DNA from 3 places in the Paenibacillus marinisediminis genome. Region 2 is predicted to be linked to each of the others. Evidence: riboswitches for the same ligand, from Rfam matches in the RefSeq annotation. Region 2 holds a riboswitch; each other region holds the start of a gene.

Region 1 (10,940 bases), on a different contig from region 2:
AATCGGAAGTTGACCAATTATATAATAGTAAATATGAATATACATATTACTATTTACGAAAATGCGATGACATCATGATTTTGAGCAAGGAGGTATAAGGACTTGAGGGCACATATTGCATCACTTCACGTCGGCAAGCCGGCCGAGTCGTTCACTTATAACGGCAAGCCTGTCCTAACGGGCATGGTTAAAGATCTCGTGATTGTTCCCATTATGCTAACTCCGCTTGGCTTCGAAGGTGATGGACAAGCAGATCAGAAACACCACGGTGGACCAGATAAAGCAGTATGCGTATTTGCGGAAGAACACTATACCTACTGGAGCGAGGAGATAGGCCGCCCACTTCCCTCATCTGCGTTCGGAGAAAATCTGACCACGAGCGGCTTAGTAGAAAGCGATGTTCATATCGGCGATACATTTCGTATTGGAGAAGCGGTTGTTCAGGTGAGCCAGCCTCGTCAGCCCTGCTTCAAGCTTGCGGCGCGATACGACCACAAGGAGCTGCCGATTTGGATGCAGAATACCGGGTATACCGGGTATTATCTGCGAGTGCTTGAGCCGGGACGGGTAACCGTTGGCGACCCGATTGAGCTTCTATCACGTGAGCCCTCTGCGCTCAGCATCCAATATGCGAATGAGGTCATGCATCAGAAGCTTCATGGCGCTGAGGGCATTGAACGGCTGCTGGCCGTGCCAGCGCTGTCCAGCAGCTGGCGCGCCTCCCTGAGCAAGCGTCTGCTTGGCGCGCAGGAGAGCACGGATGCCCGCATAAAAGGCAGCGAATAGCAGAAGCTGCCATAGCAAAGAGACTTCCCTTATCCAGTGCTGGACACGTTGCCGTGCCGTCCATAGATAAGGGAAGTCTCTTCTGTTTATTCTTTATGCTGTTCAGGCTTAGCCGCACGGTCAGCGGAGCTGCTTGAGGATACTTGCACGGCTGCTCCCTTATCCGTTTGAGCAGCATAACCTTTGAGCTGAAGCGCAATCGGGATCGCGATCAAGGCAAGCAGGAAGCCGATGAAGTTAACGTCATTAATCCCTTGAGCATAGGCCTCCAATTGAACAGTTGCCTGATCAACTGCTCCGCCCTGCGACAATACCTCTATATGATGCATCGTTCTGGATACAAGGATTGAGGAGAACATGCTGATAGACAGCGCAGCTAATCCTTGGCGCAGCCAGCTATTGATTGAAGAGCCATATCCCGTCCATTCCCGCCGAATGGCACTCATACCTGCATTAACAGACGGCGTGTTCGCTAACGCGATACCGATGTTTCGGAATATGAGCCAGAATATGATAGCGGCATGCGACGTATTCACGTGCAAGTGGCTCATCGCAAAAGAACTGATCGCGATCAAGGCAAGGCCGAGCGAAATCATCCTGGCTGGTCCGAAACGGACATACCATCTGCCTGTGAATGGGATGACCATTGCCATCAGCAGCGATGCGGGGAGCATAATAAGACCTGCTGTTAAGGTCGATGCTTTTTGTACATTTTGCAGAAACAGAGGTGTTATTAAGGATCCTGAATACAAGCTGATCGTAATAATGCTCACAAGAATCATCGAATACGCAAACTGTCTCGACTGGAACACTTTAAACTGCAGCAATGGGTACTTTTGGCGCAGCGAGCGGAATATGAACAGTCCGATGATCGCTCCACCGATCACAATACATCCGATTGTCTTCCATCCTAGCCATCCCCATGTCTGGGTATTACCGATGGCATACAGCAGCAGAATACTTCCGCTCACTACCATCAAGAAGCCCAGCTTATCGAAGCCTGTCTGTCCGCCAACCTTATACATCGGAATAAATTTAATAACTGCCCAGATCGCGGCTAATCCGATCGGGATGTTAATCCAGAACAGCCATTGCCAGTTGAACACGTGAGTGAGCCAACCTGCAAGAGTAGGTCCAATGGCTGGCGCCAGCATTGCGGACAAGCTCCATATACTGATACCGAATGCCTGCTGCGACTTCGGAATGACCTGGTATACGATCGACATGGTCGTTGGCATAATAATGCCGCTGAACGAGCCTTGCAGTACCCGGAATAAGATCAAGCTCGTTTCATTCCAAGCTAAGGCGCACAAGCAGGAGGAAACTACGAACCCCATCAAGGCAAAGAGATACAAACGCTTTGTGCTGAATCGATTCCCTAGAAATCCAATGGCCGGTGCAACTGTACCCGTTGCTAACAGAAAGCCCGTCATTACCCATTGAATCGAAGTCAGAGTAACATCAAATTGCTCCATTAGCACCGGCAATGCGACCGTCACCATATTCGTGCTAAGAACAGCTAGAAAGTTACCAAAAAATATAGCAAACATCATGCTCCAAAATTTAGATTTCGACAATGCTGAGGCATCGCTCATTCAATTTCCACCATTCCTTACCATAAAATTTAATAAATTAACATAAATTCGCTTTAATAGAATACATCTTTTATTTTTATGTGTCAATTGTTACATATATTCCCCAGTGGATTGTAGCTCCACATGTTTACGGATCAAAAAAAGCTCAGGCTGCCTATTCTAGGCTTCCCTGAGCTTCCTTTTGCATACTAAGCTACCATTATAGATCTTATCTAGAAGGGGATACCCTCTTCACTCCGTTCTTCTTTGATTTGCGCTCATCGAACTTCAAGCGGCGCTGGAAATATCCCAGCACGATATCTGCAAAGATCGCAAGCGCAGCAGCAGGTATTGCCCCTGCATAGAGGCGAAGCGGATTCTGATTGTTGATGCCCGCATATATTTCGCGGCCAAGCCCTTCTCCGCCAACGAGCGGAGCAATCGTCACGACTCCAATCGCGATGACTGCGGCAATGCGCAGCCCGGTCATAATATAAGTCAAGGCTAGCGGGAATCGCACTTTGAGCAGCAGCTGCAGCGGATTCATGCCGATGCCGCGTCCCGCTTCAATGTAGCTGGGATTTACCTGCTTCAAGCCCACATAAGTGTTGCGCACGATCGGGTTCAAGGAGTAGAACAGCAAACCGACCGTCACTGTTGTCTGTCCCAAGCCTAGCACCAACATGAGCAGGACGAGCAACGCTAAGCTGGGGATAACCTGCAGCACGCTCGTAATCGCAAGAATAATCTTCGCCAAGGTTTCATTTTTAGAGCAGATGATTCCGAGCGGAATCCCGATCACAATCGCCAGCCCAACACCGCCTAGCACCATCAATACATGTGATATAAAATACTCCCAGAGCATATCTGAATTTCGGCTCATATAGGACAGCAAATCTACAATTGACCATTCATAATCGCCCATATAGTCCTCCCTTCCGGCATTGTATCTGCCGATTGAATTATTTGCTTAATAAACCCTTGTCACGCAGATATTGCTGCGCAACCTCGCGTTCACTCTTCTTCTCGATATCTACCTGATAGTTAAGATTAATCATGGTTTCTGCATCTAAAGTACCCACTAATTCCTGAATGGCCGCTTCTACTTCAGGATGCTTTTCGATCACATCGTTGCGTATGACTGGGGATGCATCATATGGAGGGAAAAAGTGCTTATCATCCTCTAGCGTTTGCAGATGATAGGCCTTAAGACGAGAATCCGTGGAATAAGCTAATACAATATCAACCTGATCATTGCCTACCGCCTGATACACTAAACTCTGTTCCATTGGGAATTCCTTCCCAAACTTAAAATCATATGCTTTCTGAAAAGCAGGGTAACCATCATTCGAACGCTCAAGCCACGTCGTATCCACACCTAGACGCAAGCTGTCCGCATCTTTCGCTACATCCGATATAGTCTTATAGCCCTTCTCCTGCGCGAGATCTTCTCGCACTGTGAATGCGTACGTATTCTCGAAGCCGAGTGAGTCCATCCATGTAAAATCATAATATTTGTCGAATCCCTGCTGCGCCTGCTCCAGTACACGCGCGCGATCCTTCGTTTCTTCTATCGGAAAATAGTTGTTGAATATTTCTCCGCTGTAGAGCGTTGCAATCTGAATATCATTGCGTTTCATCGCATTAATAATGACTGGACTAGCAGCCAAGTCAGGAATAATCTTAGCTTTCAATTCTGTCCGATCTTCGATCAGCGCCTTGTACATCTCTGCAATGATCTTCGACTCGGTATAGGTTTGGGTGCCGATGACAAGCTCAGAACTCGATCCGCAGCCTGTGAGCACCGTCATCATCATCAACAGCATGGTTAATCCAAATGCTATTCGTTTATGCTTCATCGTTATCTTCCTCCTTATCCAGACTAGCTCCGGCAATCCGCCTATCTGCCCATTTGCCTAGAACGTATTAAGCAGCAACAGAGCTCGTTCTGCCATAACGTCGTGTCAGCACACGCTCCAACCAGCCGAGCAGCATATCTGCCGCAAATGCTAACAGAATAGCTCCTACAGCGCCTGTGACGATCAACTCCACCTTGTTGACACCGAGGCCGGCAACGATCAACTGCCCTAGCCCGCCGGCGCCGATGAGTGTCGCCAATGTCGCCCAGCTAATAATGTAGACGGTTGTGATGCGGATTCCCGACATCATGTACGGAAGAGATAAAGGGAGTTGAATACGCAAGATGCGCTGGATCGTGCTGTAGCCCATGCCGCGCGCAGACTCTAATACGCTCGCGTCCACCGACTGAAACCCGTCATAGGTGTTGCGAAGAATCGGCATGATGGAATAGAGAAACAGGGCAACTATCGTAGGTTTCATACCAATGCCAAGCAGTGGGATCAAGATAGCGAGCAGCGCCAAGCTTGGAATCGTCTGCAATAGATTGGCCAAGAAGAATACGATACTGTTAATCCATTTGAAGCGGTTATACACTAACAGAATGCCGAGCGGAATGGATACGATACATCCAAGCAATACAGATATGAACGTGATCGTCAGATGCTCCTGCAATGCTATCAATATGTCTCCGCCGCGCTCTTGCAAGAAAGTGAATAGCTCGTTCATTACTTCGCCTCCTCTCCGAGGCTCTTGCCGTATTGATCAATGAGAGCCGGGTACACTTCGTTCAGATGGCTGACGATACTGCCCCGTGTCAGCAGTCCTGCCAAGCGTCCTGTTTCATCTACTACAGCTAGGTTCGATAAGCGATGATTCGTCATCATCTCAACAGCTTCAGGCAGTGAAGTTCCAGGAGCAACTTGGTACCCAATCGGACGCATCACATCCTGAACCGTCTTCTCCTCCCCGCCGAATTCACTTAGAACGCGATAAATAGAAACAATTCCAAGCAGCTTGCGGTAGCGGTCTACTACGAACAGGGTATCCACTCGGCGCGCTTCCATAATCTTGATCGCTTCCGCCAAGCCTCGAGTCGGATAGATCGTCGCGGGCTGTGTGACCATTACATCGTCAACCACAGTCATTTGCACAGGCTCGCCTTGAACGGTATCTTCGATCTGTTTCTGTCCGATAAATGTACGAACAAAGTCATTTGCAGGATAGCGGAGTATTGTCTCCGGCGATCCAGACTGTACAATCTCCCCATCCTTCATGAGAATGATCGTATCGGCTAACTTAATCGCTTCATTCATATCATGCGTTACAAATATGATCGTCTTATGCAACTCTTCCTGAAGGCGAACGAGCTCATCCTGCAGCTGCTCGCGGCTGATCGGATCAAGCGCGCTGAACGGCTCATCCATCAAAATAATATCCGGGTCCGCAGCCAATGCGCGGATAACACCGATCCGCTGCTGCTGCCCGCCGCTTAGTTCAGAAGGATATCGATCACGATAAACTTCTGGATCCAGATTGACCATGCTCAATAATTCATCTACACGCTGATCTATCTTGCCTGGATTCCACTTCATTAGATTAGGGACAACGGCGACATTTTTAGCGATTGTCATATGGGGGAACAAACCAACACTTTGGATGACGTAACCGATTCGGCGTCTAAGCTCAACCGGGTTCTGAGTGGAGATATCTTCACCATTTATCAGGATGGTTCCACTGGAGGGGGTAATCAGGCTGTTGATATGCTTCATCATCGTTGATTTACCACAGCCGCTCGGCCCAATAAGTACAGTTAACTCCCCTCTATTAATCGTCAGATTAATATCTTTGAGAGACTGAAAGCCGTCTTCATAAATCTTATTTACATTCTTAAATTCAATCATAATCCTCTCACCTCTACTTTTATTGATCAGTGTTTATCCAATAGTTTCCATAAAACGTTCTCCTGCCAAGTTAATCACTACAGGACTCTTTCTAGATATTCCATCTCGATTATAAGTACCGTTCATGACCTGGTAGATCATCAAACCATGAAGCACCTTCCGGGCAATCCAGCGTCATAAACTTCCCATAATTTCCGTTCTTCGATTGATGAAACTTCAAATAGGCTTTGCCATCTTCGATCGCCAATATCTCAATCTTGCCGGACGCATGACTCATGGACAATCTAACCCGCTTACCAAGCCCCGAGGTCCGTGCCTTCGCCTGCTCGACAATTTCATATGCACGATGCAAGGACAAGACAAAATCAGAATTGCCCGCAACTGGACGATTGATAAAAAAGTAATACGGTGTAACACCAGCCCATGATAATTGGTCAAGCAGTTCACTCAACACCGCTGGATCATCATTAATCCCCTTTAATACAGGCGTTTGATTCACCACGATAACACCAGCGCTATGGAGTGCATCAAAGGCTCGCTTCGCTTCAAGAGTAATCTCTCGCGGATGGTTGATATGCGCCATCACATAGATCCGCTGATCTACACTCGAATTCTCACGGAACACCTGAAGCAGCTCTTCATCTTCATAGATCCGCATCGGATTAAACACCGGCAGCTTGGAGCCGAATCGCACAATCTTCACGTGCTCGATACTGCGAAGACGTTCCAATATCTCACGAATCTTCTTCGTAGAGAGAATAAGGCTATCACCGCCCGTGAGCAGCACATTGTTGATCTCAGGATGCTGTTCGATGTAAGCTAGGCCCGGCTCTACATTCAATGAAGCCTCATTCACATCATTGCGGAACAAGCGTTTACGGAAGCAATAACGACAGTAAGCGCCGCACACCTCCGATACAATGAGAAGCGCCGTTGTTCCATACTTGTGCTGACATCCAGGTGCTACATAATTGGCATGCTCATCAGATGCATCCCAACGTCCATACTCCAACAGCTCTCCTTCATTCGGAATGACGAGCTTGCGGATAGGATCATGTTCATCGTTCCAATCAATCAGGCCAAGGTAGTAATCATTCACACGGAACACGAATTTCTCCGTGATCTGTTTGAGCTTAGCGCGTTCTTCCTCGGGAATAGCAGTAATTCGATCAATCTGCGTAATGTACTTTGGTTGCGGCATTACGATCGCCCCTTTACTCAAGAATTGGCTTACTCAGTCCTTCTCTTTCAAGTGATGTGCGGATCATCATGATGATCGGTGATTGGATTCAGTCTAGATGCGTCTTGACTGAGACGGGGGGGGGGAAAATGGTTCTTTCTTGCTTGCAGAAGATAATACTGTTGCGGGTCAATAAAAAAGACCCCAACACAAATAATGACTCATCGGTCATTGTTGTGAAATAGGGTCAGCAAAAAAATAAAAACCCGAATAAAGATTCGGGTCATGGTGATATGTTCATAATGGTGATGTGACCCATCTCCTGCAAACGAGGTTAGCTGACGGACTCGGAAAAGATGGTTTCCTACGCATTGCTGCGACTAGCCCCACTGATTGGTTCCCCCGCTTCCCATCGCTGGGAATTAAGCGTACTTCTATGCTATATGAATATTGACATATTGTCAACATGATTACCACTCAATATTTTCCAGAAACGCAAAATGTGAGCACCACAACTGATGTATGATGTTTCCGTTAGTCATGAGGAGTGATTCCTGCAATATCGTAAAGAAGCTCCATTCGCAGATGCTCGCGCACTGTATCAGCCAGCCTGTCAAAAGCCTCTTCTTGTCGATTCACGAAGCTAAAACAGCTATTGAGCGGCAATAAACCCTTCTCTTCCCTCAGCTGATTAAGCCATGCACGGCGAAAATGATCATTATGAAATATACCGTGCACATACGTTCCCCATGCTTTCCCATCTATCGAGGCAAAGCCATCGCCAAAGGCTTCTCCGGCGCCTTGAAGCATGAACATAGGACCCATGGCTTTCTCGCTCACATTTACCGTTGAACGCCCCATATGAATTTCATAGCCTGCTATCTTCAACCCCTCTAAGTGTTCCTTGTCGGTTAGATTTCGACTTACCTCGCCAGACACACGCTCAATCTTCTTCTCCGCGTAGAAGCACGTCTCTATCGGCAGATAACTCAAGCCCTTAACGACCGTCCCCGGTTCTGTCTCAGCACCATCTGGATCACTTATTAGATTGCCTAGCATTTGATAGCCACCGCAGATTCCGACCAGCTTCGCACTGCGGTGAACCTGTACCTCAATCGCCTGCTGTATCCCCGTTTCTCGCAAGAAATGCAGATCCTCAATAGTGCTCTTCGTTCCTGGCAGGATAATAGCATCAGGTGTGCCAAGATCTGAAGCTTGCTCCACATATCGAATTCGCACGTCAGGTTCAGCCATGAGCGGATCCATATCTGTAAAATTAGAAATGCGAGGATAACGAATCACAGCAATATCTAGCTCATAGCTATCTGACTCGCTGTTAGAAATGTGCTTATTCATCTGCTCCAGTACGACAGAATCCTCAGCTTCTATATTCAGATTGCGCACATAAGGCAGCACTCCAAGTACTGGCTTGCCTGTCCGTTCCTCCAACCAGTCTAGACCAGGCTGGAGAAGAGCAACATCACCGCGAAACTTGTTGATGATAAAGCCCTTAACTCGATCCCGCTCATCAGGCTCCAGCAGCTCTAAAGTACCAACAATAGAAGCAAACACCCCGCCGCGGTCAATGTCTGCGACAAGAATAACCGGCGCTTCCGCCCATGCAGCCATATTCATATTCACGATATCGTTGTGCTTCAAATTAATCTCTGCTGGACTTCCCGCTCCTTCCATCACCACTACGTCATACTCCGACTTCAAGCGGTTAACGGATTCCGTCACCATCACCCGAGCCTCCGGCAAAAATTGACGACGATAATCCATCGCGCTCATATGCTGATAAGGCTTGCCATGCACAACAATCTGCGAATGCATATCATGAGTCGGCTTAATCAGCATTGGATTCATATCCGTCGTGGCAGCTATGCCGCACGCTTCCGCCTGAACCCCCTGCGCACGGCCTATCTCTTTGCCATCCAGCGTCACATATGAATTCAAGGCCATATTCTGCGACTTAAACGGCGCCACCTTTAGCCCGTCCTGCTTGAAGATGCGGCACAGCGCTGTCGTCACAACGGACTTGCCCACATCCGAGGCCGTCCCTTGCAGCATAATCGCTCGCCCTATCCCATTTGATTCCTCCACTATAAACCAACCACCCTTCATCGAGATGTGTCTCTATCCACGCCATTTGACCGTTATCCCATTAGCTCAGTAAGCATCTGAGTAAACGGGATAGTGAACACTGAGTCATTGGGATAATAGGCAGACACTCTTTTATAGGCACTAGCAAGGCAATGCTTAATGGCTCTATTTCTAATAAAATCGCAGAAATATAACATATCATTTCAAAAAAAAGCAGAAATTCCGAGCATCCTATTCATACGTCCATCTTGAAAAAGATGTATGTTTTGAATTGATGCTCATCTGTTCTGCTCTCATCCGAGTGGTTCAAAATACCTGCCTCGTTCAATCTCATTATATTAATGGATATATAGCGACCTGAATCGTCAAGAGAAGGGTCAGCACCAGCTCACAAATCGCTCCGTACGTATCTCCAGTAAGTCCGCCTAGCTTGTGTACAATTGCGCGTGCCAGTACATACGCAAGCAGAGCAGCCAGCAGCAGCATACCTGCTGTATAACCAAGCACAAACCATATATTATGGAGCGTTTCAGGTCCTGTTACCCACAACTCAGCCGTCAGCAGCAGAACGGACAACAAGAAGCTCATTACCGCCGCTCTGATCACATGCCTAGTACTTAAACCCTGAAACAGCGAGCCAAGTCCAGACTCTGATGCACGAGCGTAAGGCTGCGCAGCAATCGCCCACACCATCACATAGCGGCTGAAGATAAACGGCAGTACAACAGCAATGCTCCATCGTTGCTGCTCCATCAAGCTTGCAATTAACGACCATTGCCAGAGCAGAATGATGACGCAAGCTATGACCCCCATCGCTCCCACTCGGCTATCCTTCATGATCTCCAGCATCCGCTCACGCGAGCGATGGCTTAGTATGCCGTCGGCGGTATCCATGAGCCCGTCAAGGTGCAGCCCACCCGTCATCGCAAGCATGACGAGTACGGTCAGTACGGCTGCGGGCATCACAGGCAGCACCTGCATGAGCAGCCAGCCGCTGCCCCATGATACGAGGCCGACAAGCACACCAGCGAAAGGAAAGAATAAGGTGCTGCGCTTCAGTACCTCATTCGTAAACGGCACCTCTACAGGTATCGGCACTCGAGTCAGAAATTGCACTGCGGCAATCAAAGCCTGCCTAAACTGAGTCATAGCTCCACCATCCGACTCTTCAATTCAATAGGAATGCCGGCTGTCACCAAATAAACTTCCTCTGCCATTCCGGCCATTCGCTGATTCAATCGGCCGGCTGCGTCACGAAATACCCGCCCAAGCTTATAGGCGGGAACGACTCCGTTTCCTACTTCATTGGTCACCATGACCAGCGTCCCGTTATAATTCGCAGCAGCCTCAGCCAACTGCTGAATTCGCCGCTCCACTCTAGCTGTGGAATCAGGCTCGTTCTCAGCAGCTAACAGCTCATTGGACAGCCATACCGTTAAACAATCGACCATGACCGATGGAGCCGTACAAGCAGCGAGCTGCTCCGGCAGATTCAACGGCCACTCGGCTGTATCCCAACGATAAGCCGCGGCGTTG
Region 2 (10,940 bases):
ACTAACATACCGCAGGAGACCCCCACTAACCGCGACTCGAGCGCGGCGAAGACGTAGAATAGGTCTGCTTGAAGGCTATCAGGAAGGCTATATTAGAGGCCGAGCAGCATCAATCGTACAGTTGATTCGTCCGGAGATTCCGTTCAGGCACATACACGTCATGTATGTATCGACTGGAAAGGGATATCCCTATTCGCCGCTTGATGAAGGAATGATCGCGACCCTTCGGGGAATGGTTGCCCAAGTGACAACAATAGGTCCGAAGGATGCAGTAGCAGCTACAGCAGCTCAGGTCAGACCAGATCTCGTCCTTGCGCTGGACGGGATGGAGCTTCCGGTGGAGCAATTGAATGAGCTGAGAGCGATCGGAATTCGCACGGCAATCTGGTTGACGGATGATCCTTACTATACAGATGTGATGAAGAATGTGGTACCGCATTATGATTATATTTTCACCCTGGAAATGAACTGTGTCAGCTTTTATCAATCCATTGGCTGCAGGAATGTAAACTATTTGCCGTTTGGCGTATATCCCGGACATTTTCAGCCTAGGACCACTTCGAGCGGCAGATTGCGTGAGGTATGCTTCATCGGCACTGCTTATTGGAATCGAGTGCGCTTCTTAGATCCTATCTTCTCAAGGCTTATGTCCTATGATATTCGAATCTCCGGAATATGGTGGGATCGCGCGGCAGGGTATGGCAAATACACGCATAAGGTTGATCTTGGACGCTGGCTCACCCCGCAAGAAACAGCAGAAATGTACAACAAAACGAAGATCGTGATTAACATGCATCGCTCGCATGACGATGATACCTTTAATAGCAATTCGGCACAGGTCGTCGGTGCTTCACCTAATCCGCGCACGTTTGAGATCATGGGCTGCGGAACGCTGCAGTTGACAGATGTACGCAGTGATCTGACGCGCTTCTACACCCCAGGAGTTGAGATAGAGACCTATAGCTCACCGGAGGAAATGCTTCAGAAGATTGAACATTATCTTAAGCATGAGGAAGCACGCCGTGAGATTGCGCTGCGCGGACTTGCACGCACACTGCGTGAGCATACTTATGCCCACCGACTCCATCAGCTGTTTGTGACCATATATGGCTCTTAGTTTAAGTAGATAGCCGTCGCGCGGACTTTCCGAGCGGCGGTTTTGTGTTGTGTGGAAAAAAATAGATTAGATGAGCGTTAAACGATTGCTTTATGTCGAAAAAACGATTACAACCATACCGTTCTTAAATTATCTGATCTATACTGCATCAATCTAATAAACGCTAGAATAAACGAGCAAGACATAGCTGTGAATATGAAATTACAAGATAGTGTGTGATTAGTCACATGAATCTAGCTTTAATAATTCAATAGCAACTTTCAGTTTCGTTTACATGAAGGTTGTGAGAGGCGTAAGATACATTTCAGAAATTGATCATTGCCGTTGCGATTTCATCGCTGAATTCCGCGTATTGCGGAAACGGGGGAACCATTATCGCGAATAATATAGCTTGCAGCCGCAAGATGATTGGAGCTGCCAAGCGGATAATATTCGCTGGGGTGAATCCGGTTAAGGACATATTCACGAAGTTCAAGTGAGTTGTCGCTTCAACCAGTAGGGCGACTCTTCGATTCCGAACCCGACAGCTAACCTCGTAAGCGTCCGAGGAGAGGCGCGTTTATGCTAAAGTACATGAAGTATTAGGTCAGGTACATTAGATACAGCGCATGCAGATCAGCCTCTTACCCGAATGAATGATGCGTTTGCGGACATTTTAGGAGGTAGTGAGGATCATGTATGATACGGATCGAACCATTGCGGTATTCGCTCCTAATGCTATGGGAGTGGACTTCGTTCGATCGCTTAAGGGAGCCGGAATCCCGGTTGCCGCAGTTGTTAACAATGCTCAGTGCGATGCCCGGATGAAAAAGCTTGGTGTGAAAAATATTTGGCGCATCAACACATCCAAGTCACTGACAGACTCTCAGCCTTCGCGGAGAGTAGGACGAATTTATTTATTTGAAACGAGCTTTGCGTTGACCTGTCGACTGTTGAAGCACTGTCGACCATGGACCACAGACAGTATCGTGGTCATTACGAAGCATCATAATCCAAGATCGATCTATCAGCTGCTCGGAGCGGATATGGTATTGTACACACAATCCGAGCAGGTATCGTTTCTACTGACGGACCTGATCAGTTAGCAGAGCTGCAGGTTGATCCTAATTTCATAGAGCCAAGGCCAAGCTCATCGCTTAATCCCTGTTGCAGGGGAGCGGGGGAACCAATTAGGCATGTCAGAGTGAGAAAAGCTCAGTCATGCAGGGGTGAATCTCGGCGGCCAGCCGAGTAGGGCGACTCATGCGCCCGAATCCGTCAGCTAACCTCGTAAGCGTCCATAGAGGCAGCCTTCTTTCGTCGTGCAGGATGTCCGGCTTTCTATAGCTGTGACTGGATAACCGCATGGGAAGAGGACCCCCTCTTTCCGTGCGGTTTTTTGCGATTCGGCGCTGAAATTAGGAGAATCGTGCTTCATTTGTTCATAAGGGGTGTGAAGACTGTGCTGGATGTCATTATGGTCGCGCTGCTAGGGCTGCTGTCCTCGATCGTATATATCGTATATCGTTGGAGCGCTTCTGAATTAGAAAGCTGATTAGCGAGGTGAACGTCATGATGATCGCGCTGGGAGTGCTTGTAGCGGCACTGTTTATCTATCTTGGCTACGCATTGGTTAAACCAGAGAAATTTTAGATTCCTATAGGGGTTATAAGCGAGAAAGGTGGAGCTGCACAATGACAGCTTTGGGCTGGTTATCTATTGGTATTACGATTGTGATCGTTATTTTGCTGGCGCGACCGGTAGGGCATTATTTGGCGAAGGTGTTCAATAACGAAGGAGCACCGCTGCCAGGCGACCGCATTCTTGGTCCGGTTGATCGCTTCTTGTTCAAGATATTCGGGATACGAGAAGTGAATCAGAGCTGGAAGGGCTATGCGATGGCTCTCGTGCTTACGAATGTTGTGATGATCGGAATCACGTATACGATCTTTCGAGTGCAGGCTTACCTGCCCCTGAATCCAAGCGGTGTCCCGAACATGGAGCCCAGCTTGGCCTTTAATACCGCGATCAGCTTTATGACGAATACGAATCTGCAGCACTATAGCGGTGAAACGGGTTTATCTTACTTGTCGCAGATGGTCGCCATCGTATTCCTCATGTTTACTTCTCCGGCGACTGGGCTTGCGCTCGTATTTGCTATTATCCGCGGGCTTACTGGCAGACCGATGGGTAACTTCTTCGTTGATATGGTTCGATCGATTACTCGGGTGCTCATGCCGATCGCAATCGTCGCAACTGTGCTGTTCGCAGCATGTGGAGTGCCTCAGACCTTGTCGCCAAGCGAAACGGTCACGACACTGCAGGGAGAAGAGCAGACGATTGTGCGTGGTCCTGTAGCCTCATTTGTAGCGATTAAAGAGCTCGGCAACAACGGAGGAGGCTTCTATGGCCCGAACTCAACGCATCCGCTTGAGAACCCGAATGCATTAAGCAATACGCTGCAGATGATCTTGATGCTGCTCGTGACGACAGCCACGCCGTTTGCTTACGGCAAGATGGCTGGAAACGCCAAGGAAGGCAGGACGCTGTTCGTCGCGATGCTCATCATGTTTGTGGTGATGACCGGCTTATCTGTAACGGCTGAGCAGGCGGGCAATCCCGTTATGCATCAGGCAGGCATTGAAGGGCCGAGCATGGAGGGCAAGGAGGTGCGCTTCGGCGTTGCGCAGTCTGCTCTATATTCTGTCGTTACAACAGCCTCCGAGACGGGCGCAGTCAATACGATGCATGATACGATGACGCCTCTCGGCGGATTGATCCCGCTTGCGAATATGATGCTGAACACCATATTCGGCGGTATGGGCGTGGGCTTCGTCAACGTTCTCATGTATGCGATGATCGCGGTATTTCTATCCGGTCTTATGGTCGGCCGAACGCCGGAATTTCTCGGGCGCAAGCTGGAGGGCCGCGAGATGAAGCTGATCGCAGTAACGTTAATAATTCATCCGCTGCTCATCCTGTTTCCGACGGCAGTTGCAGTTATGACCCAGGCGGATACCTTGAGCAATCCCGGATTCCACGGCTTGACGCAGGCGTTGTACGAATTCACCTCTTCTGCAGCCAACAACGGCTCAGGCTTTGAGGGCTTAGGAGATGCGACAACGTTCTGGAATATTGCGACTGGCAGCGTCATGTTCTTGGGACGCTTCCTCTCCATGGTGCTGATGCTCGCCGTAGCAGGCTCGATGGCGAAGAAGCAGCCTGTACCTGTAACGAGCGGGACATTCCGTACGAATACGGCAACTTTCGGTATGATCTTTGTCGGCTGTACCCTTATCGTAGGCGCGCTGACATTCTTCCCAGCGATTGTGCTGGGACCAGTCGCAGAACATTTGACATTGTGGAAATAAACGATAGATAAACAGGGTATGGCTCTAGGAGGAATAACAATGAAGGCGTCAATGTCTATAAATAATCAGACTCCCTATGATACAGGGAGCGGACGAGGAATGAAGGCAGGGAAGAGCATGCTGCAAGGCGGCTTGTTGAAGCAGGCTGCTGTCGAGGCATGCAAGAAGTTTCATCCGAAGCTCATGATTAAGAATCCGATGATGTTTATCGTCGAGCTTGGCTTCGTTATCACCTTGCTGCTGACGATCGCGCCAGACCTGTTCGGGACACCGACAGCGCGCTGGTATAACGGCATAGTGAGCTTTATTCTGCTCATAACCGTGTGGTTCGCCAACTTCGCTGAGGCGCTGGCAGAAGGCCGAGGCAAGGCTCAGGCGGATTCCTTGAAGCAGACGAAGAAGGAGTTGTTTGCGAATAAGATAACGGAAGGAGGAGCCATCGCTCGTGTTGCTTCCACAGCATTGCGCAAAGGAGATGTCATCATCGTTCGTGAAGGCGAGACGATCGCAGGCGACGGCGAGGTGATTGAAGGCTTAGCTTCTGTAGATGAATCGGCGATAACCGGTGAATCAGCACCGGTGTTGAAGGAAGCAGGCGGCGACTTCTGCTCCGTCACAGCAGGCACGCGCGTCGTGAGCGACTGGATTCGCGTTCGGATCACCAGCGATCCCGGCGAATCCTTCTTAGATCGTATGATCGCCCTAGTAGAGGGTGCCAAACGCCAGAAGACGCCGAACGAGCTTGCGCTTCATACGGTGCTGGTCAGCTTGACCTTAATCTTTCTGATCGTCGTCGTGACGCTGCCCTTCTTCGGGCAATATCTGAACATTGAGATGAACGTTGCTGAATTGATCGCCTTGCTCGTCTGCCTGATTCCAACGACGATCGGCGGACTGCTGTCAGCGATCGGTATAGCGGGGATGGACCGCGTAACACGGTTCAACGTGATCGCGACTTCTGGTAAAGCGGTAGAGGCATGCGGCGATATTCATACCATTATATTGGATAAGACAGGTACCATAACGTACGGCAATCGGTTGGCAAGCGAACTGTATCCAGTCGTGAATGAGGATAAGGAGGAGCTGAGCCGCTGGGCTGCAATCTCGTCGCATCAGGATGAAACGCCTGAAGGGCGCTCGGTGCTGGATTGGGTAAGCAAGCAGGGCTGGACGTATGACCGCGAGCTGGCGGAGAGCGGGGAAGAGATTCCGTTCAAGGCGGAAACGCGAATGAGCGGTCTCGACCTACCGGATGGACGCTTGGTGCGCAAGGGCGCTGTAGATGCCATCAAGCGCTGGGTTTTGGAACGCGGCGGCAGCATCCCTGCGAATCTGGATACGTTGACTACAGAGATATCGACATTAGGCGGAACACCGCTCGCTGTAGCAGTCGATAACCGCATATACGGAGTTATTTATTTGAAAGATACAGTTAAGCCCGGCATAAAAGAGCGGTTCGAGCAGCTGCGTGAGATGGGGATTAGAACCATCATGTGTACAGGGGACAATCCGCTGACAGCAGCGACGATCGCAAGAGAAGCGGGCGTGGATGACTTTATCGCTGAGAGCAAGCCGGAAGATAAGCTGGCGCTGATTCGCAGAGAGCAAGCTGCAGGCAAGCTGGTAGCGATGACGGGCGACGGCACAAACGATGCGCCGGCATTGGCGCAAGCGGACGTCGGGATCGCGATGAACAGCGGGACGACCGCTGCGAAGGAAGCGGCTAATATGGTGGATCTAGATTCCGATCCGACCAAGGTGATTGAGGTTGTTGCGATCGGCAAGCAGCTGCTCATGACACGCGGCGCCTTGACCACCTTCAGTATCGCGAATGACGTGGCGAAGTATTTTGCGATCATCCCGGCGCTGTTCATGCTCGCGATTCCTGAGATGGCTGCATTGAACATAATGGGCTTGAATTCCCCTATGTCAGCCATTCTGTCGGCACTGATATTCAACGCGATCATCATTCCGCTCTTGATTCCGCTTGCCGTCAAGGGAGTCAAGTATAAACCGATGAGCTCGGAGAAAATGCTGAACCGCAATATGCTCATCTACGGAGTCGGCGGACTGATCGCTCCGTTCATCGGCATTAAGATCATTGATCTGTGCTTAGGCTTAGTGATGTAAATTAGGATTGAAATATCGAGAGGTGCGGGTGCTTAACTATGAAAACAACGGATATAAATAGCTCAGAAACTGAACGAGGTGCAGGCAGCTTAAGTACGATTATTCGTATGAGCTTTGGCTTGCTGGTGCTGTGCGGACTCATCTATCCGCTCGTCATGACAGGAGTCGTTCAAGCGGCATTTCCGAAGAAAGCGGAAGGAAGCATCGTGTATGACGCGGAAGGCAGAGCGGTCGGGTCTGAGCTTATAGGTCAAACGTTCACAGAGCCTTATTACTTCCATGGTCGCGTATCCAGTATTGCCTATGATGCAGGCGGAGCAGGATCGCCAAACTATGCACCATCGAATCCAGAGCTTGCTGCGCGCATTCAGCAGTCAGTAGCGGATTGGCAGGCAAATAATCCAGATTCTCCGGCAGTTGTACCGCCTGCCGATCTTATTACGAACTCGGGCTCAGGGCTTGATCCTCATATCTCGCCGGCATCGGCAGCCGCGCAGATTCCGCGGGTTGCCGAAGCAAGCGGCATAAGCGAGGAGCAACTGGCGGAGCTGGTGAAGAAGCATACGCAGTCACCAGAGCTCGGAATATTCGGTGAGCCGCGAGTTAATGTACTGCTGCTGAATCTGGACTTGCAGCAGGCGATGAAAGAAAGTCAGTCATGATGCGGGGGTAGAGGAACGGAGGGATGACATGCGGGAGAGCGATCTTTATCGTCGGCGTTCGCCGGAAGTGCTGCTGCAATATATGGAGCAGCTGAAGCGTGGTCGATTCGCCATTCTTGTAGCGGCAGCGAGCGGAGCCGGCAAGACGACCGAGCTGTTGAACGAAGGGCTGGCCAAGGCTAAGCAGGGACTAAAGGTCGTGTGGGCAACGACGCCGCCATCGCAAGAAGGAGAAGCCTCCGCTCTTCGTGTTGTGCCTCCGTACCGATGGCAGCTGGATGAGCAGCAGATGGAAGATATCTGTGTGAAGGACATTGTTGCCTTGATGCCTGACGTAGTGCTTGTCGATGGACTTGCCCAGCCCAACAGGGTCGGCGCGGAACGGGTCAATCGTCTGGAAGATGTGCGCTGCTTAATTCAGAACGGCATCAGCGTGATTGCAACAATGAACGCCTATGAAGATGAGAGAATAAGTAAACAGGCGAGAAAAATAGCTGGAGTGGATACAAGATGGATCATTCCAGGTGAGGTGTTGAAGGAGGCGGACGAGGTCCGTCTCCTTGATGTGACCGCGGAAGCGCTGCTCGAGCGGCGCAAGCATGAATCAGATATAGAAGGCCATACGGGGAAGCCTCGTTCGCATCGGTCGAATGGGGCTTTAACGGAGCGAAGCCGCATGATGCTCCTGCGAGAGCTGGCGCTGCGAACGATAGCAGACAATGTGAACGGCGAGCTGGAACAGCACCGTCATGAACTCGGACTAGAGGGTCCGTCGGGAGCGACAGAGCGCATCGTGGTGCTCGCGCAGTACGGCTGGAACGGCTCCATCCATATCAGACGCGGAGATCAGATCGCGAAGCGCTTGAACAGCGAGCTGTCTATCGTGACATTTGTGATGGACAATAAGGAGCTGACGCCAGTTCAAGCCTCATTTCGCCGTTCGATTCGCAAGCTGGCGGATAAGCTCGGGGCTTCCCTCACAGAGCTGTCGACAAGCTCTGTGAGGGGTATCCCGAAGAGGATGGCGCGCTTCGCCTGGGAAGAAGGAATGTCCCGAATCGTGCTGGGACATTCTCGGCAGACGCGCTGGCAGGAATGGTTTAACGGTTCAATTGCCGTCGGCTTGATGAAGCGGCTGACTCGTGCCGATCTGTACTTTGTAGCGGATCGGGCGGTTGACGAAGGCGAGCGCGTGCTGCCGGCGCGCGCTGAGCCTGCGGAGCGCAAGCAGCCCTTCAAGCGGCAATCATCGGCAGAGATTGCCGAGAAAGCGATGAAGCTGCGGCGCGGACGGTTCAAGATCATTATCGGAGCGGCACCTGGTGTCGGCAAGACGTATAAGATGCTGCGCGAAGGTATTCGCTTGCAAGAACAGGGCGTAGACGTCGTCATCGGCTTATTAGAAACGCATGGACGAAGTGAAACCGCGGCACAGGCTGGATCGCTGCCGCTAATCCCGCGCAAGCTGGTGTTGTACAACGGCCGCGAGCTGGAAGAGATGGATACGGAAGCGATTCTGGCGCGCAAGCCGGAGCTTGTGCTCGTCGATGAGCTGGCTCATACGAATGTGCCAGGGAGCATACGCGCCAAGCGCTATGAAGATGTACAGATCCTGCTTGAAGCTGGAATATCCGTGATGACAACCGTAAATATTCAACATCTGGAGAGCTTGAATGATGCAGTGGAGCAGTTGACTGGTGTGAAAGTGCGGGAGACTGTGCCAGATGGCATCCTGCGAAATGCGGACGAGATGGAGCTGATTGATGTGTCGCCGCAGACGATTCAGGAGCGGCTTCAGAGCGGGCTCATATATGCGATGGATAAAGTGCCCCAAGCGCTGAATCATTTCTTTCGCATCTCGAATCTGATCGGGCTGCGTGAGCTGGCGCTGCGAGAAGTGGCTGATGATGTGGATGAACGCTTAGAATCATGGGAAAGGCGGGCGCAGATGCGCGGTCCGTGGCGAAGGGAAGAAGTGATATTCGTATGTGTGGAGCCTAATTCTAGCGCGGAGCGTCTGATTCGCCATGGCTTTCGCATCGCTCATCGTCTCAAGGCTCAGCTTCATATTGTATGCATACCATTTAAACGTCAGGGCTCTATTGATTCACAACGAATCACGGCGATCACCCGCTTAATTGAACGGCTGGGAGGGACGTTCTATCTGCATTCCGAAGTCAGCAGGCGGGCATGGGCAGCGGAAATTGTTCATCAAGCAGATGCCGCTAGGGCAACACAATTGATCGTTGGTATGCCCGCGAAGCGACAGCGCTGGAGAGAGCTCGGCCGTATGAAACGATTAATGCGAATCGCGCGCCACATGGATATGCTTATTCTTACAGATGTTGAATCTGTAAAGTCATGGTAGAATGATAGCTGTAGTTCATTTACAAGAATATTTAGTTACTGCGAGGCGAGACTATGACACAAATGATCCTACCATGGACAGATACAGAAATAGAACGTATTCGAGAGCTAGCTCTTTATATGGAAGAGAAAGGCTCGGTACACACAGGATTTATCAACTGGATCGTGGAACGCAAGCTGTTTAAGCTGTTCGTTCCTGAGCAATTGGGCGGCTTAATGGCATCGCTCCCTCAAGCAGCGGAAGTATTTGAAGAAGCTGCGTGGATCGATGGCAGCTTTGGATGGACGGTTACGATCGGAGCGGGCGGAGGTTTCTTTGTGCCGTTCTTGCCGCCAAAGGCCGCGCAGGCTCTATTTAGTCCTGATAAGGCGGTTATTGCAGGCAGCGGCATGCCTACGGGAACTGCCAAGCAAGTGGAAGGCGGCTATATTGTGGATGGAACCTGGAAGTATTGCAGCGGCTCACGCCATGCTACTTTCTTTACGGCGAATGCGGTCATTCAAGATGGAGGCTCCTCCTCGCCAGAAGATGCGCCGAATGTAAGATCCTTTGCGTTTCTACCTGAACAAGTACGAATAATGGACGATTGGAATGCATTTGGCATGCGGGCGACTGACAGTCATACGATTTCAGTTCATGCTGCATTTGTGCCGAATGAGCGTACGTTCTCGATTATGGAGCCGCACGCTGAGTTTCAGCATCGATTGTACGATTATCCGTTCGGCGCATTTGCTGCCATTTCCTTTGCTGCTGTGACGCTTGGTGTAGGGCGGCACTTTCTGGATGAAGCAGAAAGCATGCTGAACCAGCATCGAGATGCGTGGGAGACAGCTAGACCTGGACGCACCGCATTTATTGAGTATCTTATCAATGAAGGTCGATGTGCTTATACGGAAGCGAAGCGCCATTTTAAATTTCATGTGGAATGTTCGTGGAATGAATTAATGGAGCAAGGCAGCGTATCTCAGCAAATGGAGAAAGAATGCGTGCTGCAATCCAAGTCTGCCGCGCAAGCGATGCGATCCATGGCGGACAGCATATTCCCTTATCTCGGAATGGGGGCGATTATGCAGAAGAGCCGTATTAATCAGATCTGGCGAGATCTGCATACAGCATGTCAGCATTCTTCGCTTGTATCCTTTCAACCCTAAAAGCCTAGTGTACAAGAGACACCTTAAGAACCTTCGGAAAATTCAGAACCTTCAGAGCCGTCTTCAAGCGGCTTTGAAGGTTTTTTATATGGAGTGGAATAGACCGCAGTCCATCGGTGCTTGTGATGTGCAAATTGTACGCCTGTATGAGGTTCATCTGTC
Region 3 (10,940 bases), on a different contig from region 2:
TCCCTGCGATTGCGCGCAATGCAAACCGTACTATAGCTTCAATGATGAGCAGCAGCACGAAGGAGATAACAGACATAATTAAAGCTTCACCCAAAGAATAAGCGACACTTATCGATTGTGATAAGATATAACCTTGAGCAAACAGCTTCATGATGAAGCGGGTAGTAACCGCGACATTTCCGTTCTTCATTTCCTCCATGTCGTTATATTTCGTAAATAATGCGTCAACCCACATGAGTACAACTAACAATATGACGCCGGTACCCGTCCATAAGGCAATTGCCGGAACTTGTTCAAAAGCAATCTTTAAGCTGTCCAACAGCATGTACCCCTTTCCTAACACTAGATACTGTAGATCACATCGGTGTTAATCAAGCTGTTACTACAATATTATGCAATCCTTCAGCTGACATTCATTTAAGAAGGACGCCTGCTTCTGCAAGCGTCCTCCGTTATTGCTGAAGACATTAGTTGTTGTCAGCAGAACCGTTTTTCTTTTCCTCAGCTTTTCTGATCAGAGCCGCAAGCTCGTCTTCTACACCGGAATTTGCTGAAAGCTTGGCAAACTCATCATCAAGTGAACGAGCTGGAGCATTCAACTCATTGCTAGCATCTGCTTGAGCTTCCATATGAAGCATCTTGTCTTCCATACGCTTCAAGCCGGACATGGCTGTGTCAGAATTGAAACCAGCCATTGCCTTGTTGATATCGTTCTGAGCTTTGGCTGCGTTGAAACGAGCAACGAGTGTTTCACGCTTATTCTTCATATCTGTGTATTGCTTGCGCATTTCATCAAGCTTCGAACGTAGATTGTTAGCCGCTGTATGGTTCTGATCGTATCCTGTGCGGAATTCTTGAACCTTCTGTTCGGCCGCCTTCTTCTCCTCAAGCGCACGACGAGCAAGTTCTACATTGCCTGCTTCAACAGCAAGCATCGCTTGCTCTTCACGTCTCTTAACGAGTGCTTCTTGCTCTTCCAACTGCATTTTGAAGCGTTTTTCAATTGCGATTTGTTGAGCAACCGCCTTTTCCGCTTCTTCCAGATCCTCTTGCATATCACGTAGGTATTGATCTGTCAGTTTCACAGGATCTTCCGCTTTCTCGATCAGAGCGTACAAGTTGGACATCGTAACATCACGTAAACGTTTAAATAAAGCCATGTTGGTCTCTCCTTTGAAATGACGAAAGATTAATAACTAATCCGTTATTATTGATGTAATACGTGCGTATTGTTTTTTCGTTTCAAACCTATTTATTTTTTTAAAAAGAAAGGCCGACATGAATCATCATGTCGACCCTTATATCATATGCTGGAATTTGCGTTACATGCATGCAATAGCTCGTGACGAAAACAGCTCCATGCTGCATCTACTACGGTTTCAATCTGTTCTTTATCCAGATTATCATAGTGGATTCCCGCGACTACCGTCACATTGCCGCCACTTAACGTTTGCATAGCTTCAACAGCCATTGGTTCCGTTATATAATGTTCCTTATGACCTGGTACAACCTGCGTTGAAGTCTTCACGGCAGCTTGAAGATCATCTCGATAAGCGATCGTGACCGCTCCGATATGATGATGTTCTTCTTGTTCACCGCCTGTAATGACAATCAACCAATCTCGACCGATCCGCTCGATGCGGCACCGTATCGAAAGCTCCGGTACTGACCAGTTCATGCTAAACGATACCTCTGATTTCATCGAGGCTATTAATGTTTTCGAGTTCCATATAGCTTTGGATGCCCGCTAACAGCTCTTCACCGGCACGAAGATTCATGAAGTTATACGTTCCGATCTGTACGACAGACGCTCCTGCCATAATAAACTCAATGATATCTGCAGCGGATGAGATGCCGCCCATTCCCATAACAGGAATGCTGACAGCCTTAGATACCTGGTTAACCATACGAAGCGCAATCGGCTTAATAGCCGGACCGGACAAGCCTGCATACAGATTATTGAACACGCTGCGGCGTTGGTAGATGTCGATCTTCATAGCTGAAAAAGTATTGACGAGCGATATGCTCTCAGCGCCCTCTTGCTCACACATAACTGCCATATCTACGATGTCTTCTGCGTTCGGCGACAGCTTGACAGCAAGCGGCAGAGATGTAACTTGTCTTACTTCACTAATGACTTGACGTGCTACTTCAGTCTTGATGCCAAAGGCAATCCCGCCTTCTTTTACATTCGGGCAAGAAATGTTGAGCTCAATCATATCGATCGCTTTACGATTCTGCTTGCGCCGCTCTTCTGCATCGTGTGTAATCTTCAATGCGCCAAGCACATACTCTTCGATGTTGCTGCCGCCGAGGTTCGCAATCTTAACAGGCTCGATATTTTCCCAGAACGGCATCTCTTCCTGAAGAAATGCATCGACTCCCGGGTTTTCCAGACCAACACTGTTCATAATGCCGCCTGATGTTTCGAACACACGAGTTCCTGTGTTTCCCGCTCTTGGATGCAGGGTTAAACCTTTACAGGATATGCCACCTAATTTATTAATGTCATAAAGTTTTGCGTACTCTCTACCGAAACCGAACGTCCCTGATGCCATTACGATCGGGTTGTTAAACTTGATGCCGGCTACCTCACAAGCTAAGCTCCGCATTCCAATTAACCTCCTTCGACAAAAATACAGGTCCATCCGCGCAAACTTTACGATTGCTATCTTTATTCGTTACCGAACACACGTAGCAAGCGCCAATTCCGCACGCCATCCGCTTTTCAAACGAGACGTAAATGTTGGTATCCAGATCAGCACCCATGAGAGAAACAGCCCTCATCATACCAGTGGGACCGCATACGAGAACGTTATCATACTGTGATAAATCCAAATCTTCTAGAAGGTTTCCGTTAACACAAACATGAAGCTCATTCGCGTAAGGCTCATACATTTCAGTAAGATAAGATTGACCTCTAAACCCTAAATAAATGTCTGGTTTATCCAAATGCTTCGCAGTATATAACAACGGAGCAACTCCGATGCCTCCACCGATAAGCGCTGTTTTACCTTTAACATCTGGAAATCCGTTTCCTAGCGGGCCTTCAAGTTGAATCTGATCACCTGCTCTTAGGTTGGCGAATAAGCGCGTACCCTCCCCAGCGACCTTATACAAGAATTGGATGCAGTCCTTTTCAATATTAAAAATACTAATTGGACGTGAAAGTATCGGTGAGTTGCCCCAAGCACGAAGCATGTAAAATTGACCCATCCGAGCTTGAAAACACCCCTCAATTGTCATGAGGTAAATACCTTCTGTTATGCGTTCGTTCGAAACTATAGTATGCACATTCCCTCTCCTTTTTCAGCTTTAACATTTACATGATGTCATGTCGAACGAGCTCTAACCGTGACGAAAGTCACAATCCATGCAAACAATTTGATAATTGATCAAAAATTGATTCTTTTTCAATGCAATTTACATTTTAATGGATATCCGCAATTCTAAAATGGAAGGATTCTCCCTTAATGTTAAGGGGCATATTTCTAGCTGTCTAAGGACATAACAAAGATGTACTACTGAGTACGTAGACCTGGGAGGAAAGGAGCCGTATCCATGCGCAATAACGTTTTAGGTATCATTGCAATTGCCATGATGATAATGAATGGATGCTCCATTGGGGAAAAAGCCGCTGGACAGTTGCCTGAGATGACTCCAACAACTGAGCATCTCCAGCACTTTGAAGGACAAGAAGATAAGCTATTGCCTACTGTGAAGTTGCAACTATCGAAACCTCACACTGTCAATAAGCAATCATCCGATCATGAAGATACAACATCTAAATCCAAGGGCAATCATATACCCGGACATATGTATGAAAAGCAATCAACTTCAACTGCCCAAAGTATGCGATATAAAACTTACTCAGAGATGGGAAGCACTACAAGTCAACAATTAAACATCGCACAGCTATGGAAAAAGTATCCCGAAATATTTAAGTTCCGCGCTGCAAGCAGAAATGGAAAGAAAGTTGCGTTGACCTTTGATGATGTTCCAGACAGAACGGTAACTCCGGTTATCCTTGATATATTGAAGGAACATGGCATACAAGCTACTTTCTTTATTGAGGGTCATCGAGCTAAGGCTAATCCAGATATGATCAAACGAATGGTAGCTGAAGGGCATATCATCGGAAATCATTCATACGATCATCCGCTGCTTACGAAGACGACCATGTCATCATTCGTCAAGCAGATCCAGAATACAGAAACGATCATCTCGAATATTACAGGCTATAAACCTCGATTCTTCAGACCTCCATTCGGTGAGATTACCGAAGAGCAGCTTCAGTGGGCTGGCGACCATGGTTATATCGTCGTCAATTGGGATGTAGATTCTAATGATTGGCGCGGCATACCGTCTAGTCGTGTTGAACAGAACATCATGAGTCAAGTCAGCTCCGGCTCGATCATTCTGCAGCATGCAGGCGGAGGAGGAAAACCAGGATATTTGCAGAACACGGTTCAAGCTCTGCCCAAGGTTATCCGACAGCTTCGCGAACAGAATTATCAGTTTGTTACACTGCCCGATTTACTTCATGATCATAAGGAAAAGAGAGATTACTGATTAAGTACAAACGAGCTTATCCGTTCCTTCAACGGACAAGCTCGTATCTTTTTCCTTATTTCAGTACATATACCTGTACATCTTGAATACCGAATTCATCACCTGTACTCTTGCTTACTGGAACGAAGATATCAATCTTATTTCCTTTAATCGTACCGCCAGTATCAGATGCAGTCGCAACGAAACCTCCACCAGGCAAATGACTAAATTGATAGCCAGTCACAAACAGCTTGGTTCCAAGCGGTATTACATCCGGGTCAACAGCAACTGTACCTAATCGCAGTGGATTACCTAATGCATCAACCGCGCCCCATCCATTCTCGCTCGGGTCTGCAGTATAAGCAGTCGCACGCATGTCAAGCTTATCCGTATACGTCATATCTCTTCCTGCAACAGTTACTGTGTTAGATGCAGCTTTCTCAGCTGTTGTTGACGCAGCTTTAACTTTTGATGTTTGACTCTTCGGAGCCGCTGCTGCCACTGAAGCTGCTGCTGCTTTTGAAGTTGCCGCTTGTGCTTTTGCATTATCTTTTGCTTCATTTTTTGCATTAGTTGTTACTGTCGCAGTTTCCGACTTCTTACCCTGCTCATCTACCGTTAGGTTAGCGACGGGACTATTCTGCATCACATCTGGAACCATAACTTCATTACCAGCATACAACTTCTTCTTCTCGATCACAGGATGATCTGCTAGAAAACCTTCAATGCTCACATTATATTGTTCTGCTGTTTGATAGAATGTAGCATTGCTCGTTGATTGGCTTCCTTCCGCATATACAGGAATAATCTGTAGTAATGTGACTACTCCGAGCATCAAGCCCGTAATCTTAAGTGTTAAGCTCTTCTTCATGTTGTTATTACCTCCTTAGAATCTGCCTCCGGGGTTAGTTGTCGGATTCGGGTTAAGGAGTACCCTACGTTCGCTTCTCTCCGATAGAGAGCTGCGATACGATTCACCCCAAGATGATCAGATCGATTAATCTCGTCTGAAACATCAATCAGGCGTCCCCCGTACGTTGTCGTTCGGCTTGGCTTACATATTATCACAGATTTGTAACCTATCAAATGTTATATAATGTAATATCCTTCAAATCCTTGGGGCACAACGGGTTCAGAGATTACAACACGATGACAATAATGACTGCTTCAACAATAAATAAGGATGATTACGGTAATTCAGAAGTGGTGTAAGGATGGATGAAAACAGGGTAGGATTATCCATAATTTAGGTTAGGAGACTAAATAAAAAGAGCGCCGGATCAACCAGCGCTCTTTGAATATTTCACATCGTTCAATATAAGGTTTACAATACTTTACTCAAAAAATTCTTGGTTCGATTATGTTGGGGATTCCCAAACACCTGATCAGGTGTTCCATCCTCTACGATTTGACCGCCATCCATAAAGATGATCCGGTCGCCTACCTCCCTGGCAAAGCCCATCTCGTGTGTGACAATGACCATAGTCATCCCGTCAGCAGCGAGTGATTTCATAACTTCAAGCACTTCTCCAACCATCTCAGGGTCAAGTGCAGACGTTGGCTCGTCAAACAGCATCACATGAGGCTGCATCGCGAGAGCACGAGCGATGGCGATCCGCTGCTTCTGTCCACCGGACAGTTGAGCTGGATATGCGTTCGCTTTATCCGCCAAACCGACTTTCGTGAGCAGATCCATTGCGATTTGCACCGCTTTATCCTTCGGAACATTTTTCACTTTAATCGGGGCGATAATGATATTGTCCAACACGGACATATGGGGAAACAGGTTGAACGATTGGAACACCATTCCCATCTTTTCCCGTGTCTTATTAATGTTATGACCCTTATTATTAATCTTCTCGCCTTCAAACACGATATCTCCTTTGGTCGGAGTCTCGAGCATATTAATGCAGCGTAGCAGCGTACTCTTACCAGAGCCGCTCGGTCCAATAATCACGACAACTTCGCCTTTCTTAATCTCCAGATCGATCCCCTTGAGAATATCCAGTTTACCAAAAGATTTATGCAGCTGTTGTATATTAATCATTCGTATTCAACTTCCTTTCAAAACGACCGATAATCTTGGACAATGTAAAGGTCATAACGAAGTAGCACAAAGCTGCTCCGAGCAGTGGACCCATTGCCGTATACGTTATACTGCGAATTTGCTCCGTCTGGAACATAAGGTCAGCAATCCCGATAAAGCTCACAATGGAGGTCTCCTTGATCATCGTTACAAATTCATTGCCGATCGCTGGCAGTACAGAACGAATTGCTTGCGGCAGAACGATATACCGCATCGTTGCTGATTGCTTCATCCCAAGTGAACGCGCTGCTTCAACCTGCCCCTTGTCAACGCCTTGTATGCCGGCACGGAATATTTCTGCTAAGTATGCCGCACTGTTAAGACCAACTGCTATTACACCTGACGTAAACTTGTTTAAATCAAGACCCATTTCCGTAAGGCCAAAATAGATGATAAACAATTGCACGAGCAGCGGAGTTCCGCGGAATACCTCGATATAAGTGACTGCAAACCATCTCAGAGGCTTAATCTTCGATAGTCGCATCAATACAAGGATAAGCCCCAGCGCAACCCCGACCAATACCGCACTTAATGATAATATTAACGTAACGCTTACTCCGGATAAATACTTTAGATGAAACTCCGATAATGCTTCAAACATACTCATCTATCATTCGCCGCCTTCCACATCTTCCCTATTCGCTTATTAAATGAAAAAGAGCGGTATATACCGCACTTTCTCATACATCATATGTTAACGATTATTGGCCCTCTGCTAGTGCATTGGCTTCTGTAAAGAATTCATCCAGTTTGCCTTCGTCTTTCAAGCGTTTGATCGTTTTGTTAGCAGCTTCCTTCAGCTTCACGCTATCCTTAGTGAACCCAGCCACATATCCTTCACTAGCAGCATTCAATGCTACTGGCGCGACAACCACTTTGCTATTGTTCTTCGCATAGGCCCCTGCAACGGGCTTGTCGAGAAGAACCGCATCAACACGCCCCGTTTCCAAGGCGAGCACCAGATCATTGACCTTTACTAGCAATTCCTGTTGCGAATCCGGCACCTGTGCCGCCACATCGACGAATGTACTGCCCTTCTGAATACCGAGCTTCAAGCCTTTCATATCTTCTGGCGATTTGTATTTATCTGCATCTTCAGCTCGAACCAAAACACCTGCTTCTGCTTGATAATAAGTATCGGAGAAGCCCATTACCTTTTCACGTTCCGGCTTACGATCCATACCAGCCATCATCATATCAGCTTTACCTACTCGAATCGCTTCGAGAGAAGCATCAAAGCCCATATTGTCGACGACAAGCTCTACTCCGAGATCCTTCGCAATTTCCTCAGCGATCATAATATCGTAGCCTACGATCTTCTCCTTGCCATCTTCCATCTTAATGAATTCAAATGGAGGGTAATCCGCGCTTGTTGCGAGCACTAGCTTCTTCGACTCCATCACACTGTCATACTTATCCGCGCTCTTCGATTCTTCATTATCTTTTGAACCGCAACCAACGAGCAATGCCATTACACATGCACATACTGTCAACAATTTGAGTGATTTCATGATGATCCCCACTTTATATGAATTATTTTAATTGAATACTGTCTCTTGGACTAAACACATTATACAATAGGATGCATAGTTATACAATCCCTTTTGCTAGATGTATTTTTTTGTTAATCAAAACTCATCTACTTTTGATAGTGGCAAGACTGGACCTATTATCCTTTATTTATGTAAGTATGATTCCCTTTCTCATATTTGTCATGCATACGAACACCACTTATTATGCATGATGAGCATAAACAAGCTGTAGAGATATAATTCATAATCGACGACAGAAAAAAAGGACGTACGCGGTTCTACCTTCGTACGTCCTTTTATTCATAATCCATTAATCTTCAATAATCATCTTAGGTGGTTCTTCTTGACAAGGTAACGTAAGAATAACCGTCGTTCCTTGGCCCGTTTCACTTTCAATCGTCATTTCTCCACCGTGCGATTTCACGATTTCATTCGAGATCGCGAGACCAAGTCCGGTACCTCCACGCTCAGGATTAATCTGATAGAATTTATCCATGACTTTAGTCAGATGATCTTCACTGATGCCTATTCCTTGATCTTTGACGCGAATGACACATCTCTTCTCCTCCCGTACCATTCGTACCTCAATCGTAGAATGTAAAGGCGAGAATTTAATGGCGTTATCGAGCAAGTTCAGCAGCACTTGCTTCAGTCGATTGGCATCTCCATATTGAGGAGTCTCCCCTGATTCGCCAAACGTTTTAAACAACAGTGAGATATCCTTCGCCTCCGCTTTTGAACGAACCTGGAACAACGATTCCTCAATCAGCTGCTCCATCGACAGGTGCTCCCAATGAAGCTGCAGCCGGTTCTGCTGCAGTTTGGAGAAATCAAGCAGCTCTTCTACAAGACCAATCAGACGATCGGTCTCCTTCGTTATAATCTGAAGCCCCATCTTTGTCTCTTCTGGATCTTCCATATCGCCCGATAACAGCGTTTCGCTCCAGCCCTTAATACCAGTAAGTGGAGTTCGAAGCTCGTGTGAGATGGAGGATATAAAGTCATTCTTGAGTTGGTTGCTCCGCACTATTTCATGCGCTAGGTAATTCAAGGTTGAAGCAAGTTCCCCTAACTCATACTTGTACCCTTCCTTAACACGTATATCGAAACGACCACGTGCCATCTGAGCGGATGCATCTGTAATCTCGTTAATCGGTCTTACAATCGAGTTTGCCAATCCCAGACTGATGATGAATACGATGAATAGAACAACGCCAGACACTGCAATTGAAAATAACACGATACTGTTTAAGACCTTATTGACATTTTCCAATGAGGTTACCAGTCGCAATACATACTGAACATTACCTTGCGCTATTAGAGGCGCAGATACCGCCATAACGGTTTCGTCTGTCAGAGGTTGAATCCCGATCCAACGTGTGATCTTGCTCTCATTAGCAGCTAACAGCACGTCGGATGTTTTAATAGGTTCCTTCACTTGGAATCCAGTGGAAGATATAAGTACATTTCCGCCGCGATCCAGTATTTGTACCTCTACATTAGGTATTTGAAACTGCTTTAATAGTTCTGGCAGCCACTCCGACTCGTTACTCGCATACAAGATGCTGTCATATCGCGTAAAATAAGAAGTCGTTGCTTCTGCATGAGACTTCAAATGATTGGATATAGAATCGTAATAATACGTTCTTACCGCCAACATAAATGCAATTTCTAGAATCAGCATCGTCAGAAACACGACTATAAAGTAGTGCATGACGACAGACCGCCGAATACCAGGCTTTAAGATTAAGAAACGGTTCCTCTCCATTTATATCCATGTCCCCAGACTGTTTCAATATATTTCGGTGATGACGGCTCATCCTCAATCTTCTGGCGCAAACGGCGCACGTTAACATCCACGATCTTCGGATCTCCCATATAGTCCTTACCCCATACATGATCCAGCAGAATATCTCTGCTTAACGTCATTTCTTCCTTCTCCATAAAATATTGAATAAGAGAAAATTCAGTCGGCGTAAGATCAATTGCCTCATCATTCTTCAAGAAGCGCTTCGCTATGAGATCCAGAGTAAACGGACCTGAATGGTACACAACCTTTTGAGTTGTTTGCTGAAAGGAATGTACACGCCGCAGCAAGGATTGTATGCGCGCTACCAACTCAGTAGGACTGAATGGCTTGCTGACATGGTCATCCGCACCTACCGATAAAGCATATACCTTATCCTGTTCCTGAACCTTAGCCGTTAAGAATATGATGCCGATACGCTCATTCTGTTCTCGAATTCTTCGACATACTTCAAAACCATCGATACCTGGTACCATGACATCCAGCAATGCGATATCAATGGTTGGATCACCCATTAATTTATCCAAGGCTTCATTCCCATTGGAAGCCTCTACAACCTCAAAGCCATTGCGCTTCAGGTTAATGACAATAAAGCTGCGAATTGAATCTTCATCTTCTAAAATTAATATCTTGGTCATGTTAAGAGCTCCCCTCTTACTTCGTTACTTCCGGTGTCTTCTTGTCTGTGGATTTATCCTGTTCAACATCAGGCAGCTTCGTATTGCCGTCGTTCAGTTTCAATGGTTCTTTACTGTATATGCCAATAACCTTATCAGCATATGCGGCTAGATACGTCCATTTATCCTTATATCGATCCCATGTCTCGACACTGAAAACACGTACTTCAGCCAGCGTATCGTTGGTGTGAATATCATAGAACCGCAAATATTCATCTATACGCGACTCCGTATCAATCGATACTCTGCCATACCATGATGGAGGGATCGTAAAATGATATCGCTCG

What was found. A riboswitch is a leader RNA that binds a small molecule or an ion and turns the genes downstream of it on or off. The one in region 2 is predicted to bind cyclic di-AMP.
Region 1: linked by a shared signal. The riboswitch ahead of ACXX53_RS03295 (KamA family radical SAM protein) and the one ahead of ACXX53_RS11995 (hypothetical protein) in region 2 are both predicted to bind cyclic di-AMP.
Region 3: linked by a shared signal. The riboswitch ahead of ACXX53_RS06640 (3D domain-containing protein) and the one ahead of ACXX53_RS11995 (hypothetical protein) in region 2 are both predicted to bind cyclic di-AMP.

The regions. Positions count from the first base shown of each region.
Region 1 covers NZ_JBTGUH010000001.1:723,383-734,322, forward strand. Annotated here, with positions in the region: gene ACXX53_RS03265 (MOSC domain-containing protein) at 103-786, shown strand; gene ACXX53_RS03270 (MDR family MFS transporter) at 873-2,381, opposite strand; gene ACXX53_RS03275 (ABC transporter permease) at 2,590-3,285, opposite strand; gene ACXX53_RS03280 (glycine betaine ABC transporter substrate-binding protein) at 3,323-4,219, opposite strand; gene ACXX53_RS03285 (ABC transporter permease) at 4,287-4,946, opposite strand; gene ACXX53_RS03290 (betaine/proline/choline family ABC transporter ATP-binding protein) at 4,946-6,121, opposite strand; gene ACXX53_RS03295 (KamA family radical SAM protein) at 6,231-7,322, opposite strand; cyclic di-AMP (ydaO/yuaA leader) riboswitch at 7,610-7,740, opposite strand; gene ACXX53_RS03300 (cobyric acid synthase) at 7,836-9,425, opposite strand; gene cobS (adenosylcobinamide-GDP ribazoletransferase) at 9,738-10,553, opposite strand; gene cobU (bifunctional adenosylcobinamide kinase/adenosylcobinamide-phosphate guanylyltransferase) at 10,550-10,940, opposite strand, start outside.
Region 2 covers NZ_JBTGUH010000004.1:163,800-174,739, reverse strand. Annotated here, with positions in the region: gene ACXX53_RS12000 (CgeB family protein) at 1-1,117, shown strand, start outside; cyclic di-AMP (ydaO/yuaA leader) riboswitch at 1,444-1,675, shown strand; gene ACXX53_RS11995 (hypothetical protein) at 1,792-2,202, shown strand; cyclic di-AMP (ydaO/yuaA leader) riboswitch at 2,241-2,407, shown strand; gene kdpF (K(+)-transporting ATPase subunit F) at 2,669-2,749, shown strand; gene kdpA (potassium-transporting ATPase subunit KdpA) at 2,791-4,467, shown strand; gene kdpB (potassium-transporting ATPase subunit KdpB) at 4,567-6,597, shown strand; gene kdpC (potassium-transporting ATPase subunit KdpC) at 6,636-7,259, shown strand; gene ACXX53_RS11970 (histidine kinase) at 7,288-9,627, shown strand; gene ACXX53_RS11965 (acyl-CoA dehydrogenase) at 9,681-10,778, shown strand.
Region 3 covers NZ_JBTGUH010000002.1:170,889-181,828, reverse strand. Annotated here, with positions in the region: gene ACXX53_RS06670 (DUF350 domain-containing protein) at 1-304, opposite strand, end outside; gene ACXX53_RS06665 (PspA/IM30 family protein) at 468-1,160, opposite strand; gene lpdD (prenylated flavin chaperone LpdD) at 1,304-1,678, opposite strand; gene ACXX53_RS06655 (dihydroorotate dehydrogenase) at 1,680-2,612, opposite strand; gene ACXX53_RS06650 (dihydroorotate dehydrogenase electron transfer subunit) at 2,593-3,294, opposite strand; gene ACXX53_RS06645 (polysaccharide deacetylase family protein) at 3,562-4,572, shown strand; gene ACXX53_RS06640 (3D domain-containing protein) at 4,628-5,422, opposite strand; cyclic di-AMP (ydaO/yuaA leader) riboswitch at 5,431-5,616, opposite strand; gene ACXX53_RS06635 (amino acid ABC transporter ATP-binding protein) at 5,876-6,598, opposite strand; gene ACXX53_RS06630 (amino acid ABC transporter permease) at 6,591-7,244, opposite strand; gene ACXX53_RS06625 (transporter substrate-binding domain-containing protein) at 7,339-8,148, opposite strand; gene ACXX53_RS06620 (sensor histidine kinase) at 8,480-9,937, opposite strand; gene ACXX53_RS06615 (response regulator transcription factor) at 9,916-10,614, opposite strand; gene ACXX53_RS06610 (hypothetical protein) at 10,631-10,940, opposite strand, start outside.